3 regions of the Arthrobacter sp. T2-23 genome follow, and region 3 is predicted to be linked to each of the others. Evidence: riboswitches for the same ligand, from Rfam matches in the RefSeq annotation. Region 3 holds a riboswitch; each other region holds the start of a gene.
The links. A riboswitch is a leader RNA that binds a small molecule or an ion and turns the genes downstream of it on or off. The one in region 3 is predicted to bind cyclic di-AMP.
Positions count from the first base shown of each region.

Region 1: linked by a shared signal. The riboswitch ahead of ACZ5Z0_RS00255 (NlpC/P60 family protein) and the one ahead of ACZ5Z0_RS05960 (NlpC/P60 family protein) in region 3 are both predicted to bind cyclic di-AMP.
Region 2: linked by a shared signal. The riboswitch ahead of ACZ5Z0_RS06830 (aggregation-promoting factor C-terminal-like domain-containing protein) and the one ahead of ACZ5Z0_RS05960 (NlpC/P60 family protein) in region 3 are both predicted to bind cyclic di-AMP.

Region 1 is NZ_AP027917.1:43,371-45,622, reverse strand. It holds gene ACZ5Z0_RS00260 (dihydrofolate reductase family protein) at 1-342, shown strand, start outside; gene ACZ5Z0_RS00255 (NlpC/P60 family protein) at 428-1,156, opposite strand; cyclic di-AMP (ydaO/yuaA leader) riboswitch at 1,161-1,323, opposite strand; gene ACZ5Z0_RS00250 (hypothetical protein) at 1,527-1,781, shown strand; gene ACZ5Z0_RS00245 (DNA alkylation repair protein) at 2,048-2,252, opposite strand, start outside.
Region 2 is NZ_AP027917.1:1,492,248-1,494,499, forward strand. It holds gene ACZ5Z0_RS06825 (sensor histidine kinase) at 1-875, shown strand, start outside; cyclic di-AMP (ydaO/yuaA leader) riboswitch at 984-1,171, shown strand; gene ACZ5Z0_RS06830 (aggregation-promoting factor C-terminal-like domain-containing protein) at 1,191-1,898, shown strand; gene ACZ5Z0_RS06835 (VOC family protein) at 2,006-2,252, opposite strand, start outside.
Region 3 is NZ_AP027917.1:1,306,355-1,308,606, forward strand. It holds gene ACZ5Z0_RS05955 (HNH endonuclease) at 1-335, opposite strand, end outside; gene ACZ5Z0_RS05960 (NlpC/P60 family protein) at 566-1,306, opposite strand; cyclic di-AMP (ydaO/yuaA leader) riboswitch at 1,570-1,728, opposite strand; gene ACZ5Z0_RS05965 (M23 family metallopeptidase) at 1,876-2,252, opposite strand, start outside.

The DNA.
Region 1 (2,252 bases), 1.3 Mb from region 3:
GAGGCCGAGTTCGCGGGGATCTGGCGGGAGATGCCCAAGATCGTCTACTCCAAAACCCTGGAGCGCGCCGACTGGAACACCACGGTGGCGCGCGAGGTCGTCGTCGAGGAGGTGCTGGAACTAAAGGCGCAGCCCGGCGGCGACCTGGCCCTGGGCGGCGCCCAACTGGCAGACAGCTTCCGCCGGCTCGGACTCATCGACGAGTACTGGATCTACATCCATCCGGTGCTGCTGGGCCGCGGCACACCGCTCTTTAAGCCCTCGGACAGCCGGACCGCGCTCACGCTCGCCGAAACGAGGACTTTCGGCAACGGTGTGGTCCGGCTGCGCTACACCCGCTGAGCCGCACCGGACACGCGAAGGCCAGTGGCCGGCTGTCGTGGGGACAACCGGCCACCGGCCTTCGGGAGCAGTGCTTGCGCGGTGACTACGCCCCGGCGCGGACGAAGGTCACGCCGCCGGTGGCCGTGAGCCAGGACAGCGGGTGCGAGATCGTCTGGTTGGATCCGTTCATGCCGCCGCTGATCGCCTGGCCGTTGCCGGCGTAGATGGCGACATGGCCGGACTGGACGATCATGTCGCCGGGCTGCGGGTCGGCCACAACCTTGCCGTAGTTCATGAACTGCTGGGGACCCAGGTCACCGACCGGGATCCCGGCAGCACCAAGGGCCTTCTCGACCATGGCAGTGCAGTCCTGGGTGATGCCGATCTGGCTGTAGGCGGCAGAGAGCATCGCAGCGTTGATTCCGCCGGCCGCCGGGGCCGGGGCAACGGCTGCCTGGACGGTGATCTTCGGCGCGGCCGGCGCTTGAGCGACGGCGGGCGCGGCCGGCGCAGCGACGGGCTTGGGCTGCTCGATCACCGGCGCCGGCGTGGTTGCCACCGCCGGACGGTCGAAGCTGATCTTCACGGCGGAATCAGCAGCAACCGGTGCCGAGACCTTGCTCGCGACGTCGACGGAGGATGCGGGGGCGGAGTCGCGTTCTGCGGACGCGGCCGCCGCGTTGGCAGCCATGCCGCTCGTCAGGACGAGGCCGGAGGCGGCCATAATAACTGCGGCCTGGCGGCCCACAGTGCCTGGCTTAATCGAAAATGCCGAGGTCCGTCCGGCAGGGGCGTCGGAACGATGGCGCGCAGCAGTAGTGCTTGAAGTCATGTTTGTAGCCTCTCCCAATGCCTGCGAGGTGAGCTGTCGGATTCGGATGGGAGGCACCCGGCCGCGGACCCGCCAGAGCGGGCTGTGCGGCTTCACCCCAAGACCTGCCGGAACGGCAAGTCGAAAGTGGTTTCCCCGTCTCTGCCAGAAGGTTGCATTCGGATCCCGGGCCGCGGCAGAGTTAGGCAATCGGCTCGGAAGCGCCCGTATCGGAAACAAACAGGCACCCATCCACGGTAACGGTACCCGGCGGTAATGTCACATTCAGGTAACGACGGGGTGTCCAGGCAGGGAATTTTGCCTAGGGTGCCGGCAGCCGCAACGCATAGGATGAGGTCAGCCAGCATTACCTCAAACGGAGGGCCCCGCTATGAACAGGCACTGTGTCGCCATCTGCCAGCTAAGCGATCAGCCGCAGGAAGACTTCGACGTTAACACGGAGCTACTGGTTCTCGAGGGCGGGGAAATCCACGTGGCGACGTGGGACGCCGAACCTCGCGACGGCGGATTCGACGTCCACGTGCTGAACGACCGGGTGGATGCCCTCGGTTTTATGGTGGTGACCGACTGGCAGTTCCTCGATGGCAAGGCGTACGCCGTGGTGGAGCGCCGGACGGAGCCTTAGGGAAGCCTGCCGAGGACCTGGTTGACCACGTCCGCGCCCTCCCGGGCCGCGGCGTCGAAGTTGAGCGTGTCCGCAGCGGTGCCGTTGACGCTCTGCCGGTAAATGACACGCCGGCCCGTACCTGCCGGCCGGGGACACTTCCGTTGAGCCTGCGGCCGCAGTGCTGCTGCCCGTTGATGGGACGCCGACGGTGGCCGGGCCCGTCCCCTGTCCGCCCGCGCACGCGCACGCGGCCAGTACGAGGGTTGCCGCCGGGGCCCGCTTGGCTAGAACCGCAGCCCCGGGCGATCCTTGCCCACATCCGCGAGCACCCGGTGCACCGCTTCCCGGACCAGGTCGCCATCGCCGTCATGGTTCCCGCCGCTGGGATCCGCCGCAGTGCCGGGACCGTGGGCCCGTGTTCCCTTGGCTTGCCGCACAAAGCCCTCCCAGTCGCCGCTGCCGGCCCGGAGTCCGCGCAGTGGCGCCAGC
Region 2 (2,252 bases), 190 kb from region 3:
GCGTGGGCTACGCCTTGAACCAGATGCTGGATAACGTCTCCAGCGCGCTTGAGTCGCGGCAGCAGAGCGAGATGAAGGTGCGCCAGTTCGTTGCCGACGCCTCGCATGAGCTGCGGACTCCGCTGACGGCCATCCGCGGCTACACAGAACTGATGCGCATGACAGAGCACTTCACCCCGGACGGCGAGAAATCCCTCGCCCGGGTGCAGAGCCAGTCGGAACGGATGACGACCCTCGTGGAGGACCTGCTCCTGCTGGCCCGCCTCGACGAGGGCCAGCCGCTGAAGTTCAGCGACGTGGATCTCTCCCAGCTTGCAATCGAGACGGTCAGCGATGAGAAGGTCATGGCCCCGGACCGCCTCTGGAAGCTGGAGCTCGCCGAGGAGCCCGTCGTGGTGCGGGGCGATGCTGCCCAATTGCACCAGGTGCTGGCGAACCTGCTTTCCAACGCTCGCAAGCACACCGAGCCGGGAACGACCGTGACCACGGCGGTAGAACGCACCAATGACGGCACCGCCATCGTCACGGTGACGGACAACGGCACCGGAATTGCCCCCGAATTCGTGGATAGGGTGTTCCGCCGCTTTGCCCGTGCGGACGCGTCCCGCCGGAACCCCGTTGGAACCGCGGCGCCGGCCGCAGTGCCATCCCGGGCGGGATCGCAGGCACCGGCGCCCGCCATGGCGCGGGCGCGCGCGGGCTCCGCCACCTTCACTTCCCCTGTTCCGGCGGCGACGGCGGAAGGCACCAGCGGTCTGGGGCTGTCCATTGTGCAGGCGATTGTCGAGGCCCACGGCGGCACCGTCCACGTCACGTCCGGGCCCGGCCGCACGCAGTTCGCCGTCCGCCTCCCCGAGGCGGCTCCGGCGACCTAGGAGAGGCAAGCTGCCGCGCGGTTGGACGAGGCCTCCGTTACCCAAATGTGACATCCAATGGAAAGTCCGGTACCGTTTTTAGGGTGCGGCCATCGATCTGGCCGCATATCCGGATTGACGCCAAACTCTGCCGCTTCCCGGATTCCGATGGATTAGGCAGAGACGGGGGACCCAGAGTTCCCGGGCATCTGCATCCATGCACCCTTGGGGTTAAGCCGCCACGTCGAGATTCCGTGCGGCCGGATTTTTGCATCCGAACCCGACAGCTAACTCCGTAGGCGTTGAGAGGCAAACATGACTCATTTCAAGGTACCCATGCGCCCACAAGGCGCAAAACAGGCATCCGAAGCCGCGATCGCGCGCCACCGCGCCGAGCCGGCGAAGCGCACGACACTGTCCCGGATTGGCGCCCGCGCGGGCTCCAAGGGCAAGCGCGCCGCCGTCGCGGCAACCGCCCTCGCGGTACTGCTGGGCGCAGGCGCCGCGGGCCAGGCCTCCAGCACGACGGCCCACACGGCAGACGCGTCCAAGGAATCGTCGCTGCAGAAGTTGGAGTTCGAACAGGTCGGCAGCAACTCCCCCGCCTCCCCCTCCACCGGCACTGTGGAAGCCAAGGCGGCGGAAGTCAAGCCCGCCGAAGCCCCGGCACCGCCAGCCCCGCCCGCGCCGGTCGCCCCAGCCGCCGCCCCCGCCCCGGTGCAGCCGGTCGCCGTCGACGATCCGGCCGGCGCGCAGGCCTATGCCGCCGCGCAATTGCCCGTCCACGGCTGGGCTCCCAGCGAGATGCCGTGCCTGCAGAAGCTGTGGACCAGGGAGTCCGACTGGAAGACCACCGCCACGAACCCCAGCAGCGGCGCCTACGGCGTGGTGCAGTCCCTGCCGGCGGAGAAGATGGCAAGCGCCGGCGCGGACTACCGGACCAACTACCGGACCCAGATCAACTGGGGCCTGAAGTACGTGCAGGACCGGTACGGCTCGCCCTGCGGCGCCCTGAACTTCCATTACGCGAACAACTGGTACTAAACAGCCGCCACACGGGCCCCGGCCCGGCGACACGCAAGGCCCCGGATTCAGTGCATCCGGGGCCTTGCGTGCGCCTGCAACCTTGGCGGTCCGCCCGCCCAGTAAGGCTAGGCGTTGGGACGGCCGGGGATGTATTGCACCGCCCACTTGTTGCCATCAGGGTCGGAGAAGTGGACGAAGTGGCCCCAGTCCTGGATGTCGACGTCGCTGACGTCCACGCCGTTGTCCTTCAGCTGCTTGTGGGCGGCCTGGATGTCGCTGACCACCAGTTGCAGGCCCGGGGCGGTGCCGGGCGGGGCACTGTTGAGACCCTCGCCGATCGCGATCGAGCACCCTGATCCCGGCGGTGTCAGC
Region 3 (2,252 bases):
GCGGCGACAAGGTTCTCCCATGAATCCGCGCCGCCCCGGGACTTGGGCTGGACGTGGTCGATGGTGTGTGCAGCCTTGCCGCAGTAGGCGCAGCGGTGATTGTCCCGGCGGAGCACTCCCCTGCGGCTGACCGCCGTCATGGTGTTGTATCGGGGCCTGATGTACCTGTTCAACAGGATCACCGAAGGGCGGCCGAGGATGTCCTGCGGGCCCACCACGGGATCGTCGCCTTCGGCCACCACGCTGGCCTTCCCCGTCAGCACAAGGACCAACGCCCGGCGGAAGGTGACTACCGCCAGCGGTTCATATCCAGCATTCAGAACGAGAGTGCGCATCCGCATACCTCTTCACGGCCGCACCCGCCAGGGGCACGAGGGCCGGCTGCCCTGTGCATGGTCGGGCTATGGATCGACACCACAAGAGTAAACACCGGGAGGCCGGATTACCGAATTTTTCTTATCCCTGGCCCCCACGGCACGGCCCAGCGGCGGTCCGCCAACGCAAAGGACCCCTGCCGCGGGGCAGGGGTCCTTCACAATGCTTCCGGCGTCGCCGGGATTCAGTCCTAGCCGCCGACGCGGATGAAGACCGGGCCGGAGCCTACGTTGACGCTGTAGAGCGCGGTGGTTCCGCCGTTCCAGCCGCCGTGGACGGCCATGCCGTTGCCGACGTAAACAGCGATGTGGGCCATGCCCATGCCGCCGTTCTGGTAGTAGGCGAGGTCGCCCGGCTGAGCCTCAGCGGCGCTCACGGTGCGGCCCAGGGACAGGTAACCTGCCGGCCAGCCGTGGTAGTTGATGCCCACTGCGGCCAGCGCGTTGGTCGCCAGCATGGTGCAGTCCTGGGAGACGCCGATCTGCGCGTAGGCAGCTGCGGCGATCGAAGCGCCCATGCCGCTGACAGCAGCCGGAGCCTTCGTGGCCAGGGAAGCCGTCACGGCGGTGCCGGTGGAAGCAGCAGCTTCCTTGACCTGGACGACCGGCTTGGGTGCCTCGACCGGGGCCGGTGCGGTGGTGACAGCAGGCTTCTCGTAGGAGATCGCGATGCTGGAGGCCGCTGAGATCGTGGCCGGTGCGGTGGACTGTACTTCCGTGGCGGAAGCAGAAGTCGATTCGCGCTGAACGTTGGTCTCGGCAGCGTTGGCTGCGATACCGCTGGTCAGTACCAGGCCGGAGGCTGCAGCGATAACCGCGGCCTGGCGACCCATACCACCGGCGTTGTCGCCGACGGCCTTAGCAATGACAGCCAGCGAGTTGGTCTTGGTGACCTCCGCGCGGTGGCGTGCAATGGTTGCACGAGTAGTCATTCAGTTCTCTCTTTCGTGATCCTTTTGTCCGCGCTGTTGCAGGCGGGACTGAGGACGCTCCGGCATCTTGGGGGTACGCCGGATCGCCCCGAAACGGGTTTCTTTAGCGAAGGGTGTACTGCGAAGACGCGCCAAAAGCGGGAACTGCGTTGTGAGATCCAGTCCGGGCGCCGGCAAGGGCCGCGCGGAGCATGGAGTTCAGCGGGCTCAAGTGAGCCTCGCCAGCGCGAGAACGCGCAGCATTGTGGCGTGAAGACACGAAAGTAGCCTCTCCCAATGCCTACGAGGTGAGCTGTCGGATTCGGATGGGAGTCACCCGGCCGCGCCGCTTCCTGGGAAGCTTTGCGACTTAACCCCAAGGTCTTCTTGCGAAGACCAAAATTGGTTCCCCCGCCCCTGCCAGACGATGTCATGCGAACGGACCTTGAGCGGTGGCAGAGTTAGGCAATCCACTCAAGAGCGCCAACTTCGGTGAAGTTGGCGTGCTTCATACGGTACAGCAGTTAGGACTCAATGTCACATTCAGATCACGGCGTGTCACGGAAATGCGAGTGGTCCCTCGGGTCGGTCTAAAGCCAGCCCAGCGGATCAACGACTTCTCCGTTGACCATCACCTCGAAGTGGAGGTGGCAGCCGGTGGAGGCGCCGGTGGTTCCGCTCATCGCCACCACATCGCCGCGGGAAACCTGCTGGCCCACGCGGACGTTTGAGGACGACAAGTGGTTGTACGTGGTCTCCAGGCCGTTGCCATGGTCGATCACGACGCGGTTGCCGCCCCCGTAGGGGTGCCAACCGGTAAAGGTTACGGTGCCGCTGGCCGCGGCGTGCACGGGGGTGCCGCACTGGGCGGCGTAGTCCTGGCCGCGGTGGAATTCGCCCACGGCCCCCGTGATGGGACTGATCCGGTAGCCGAACGGCGAGGCGGTCACCATCACGTCCAGCGGTG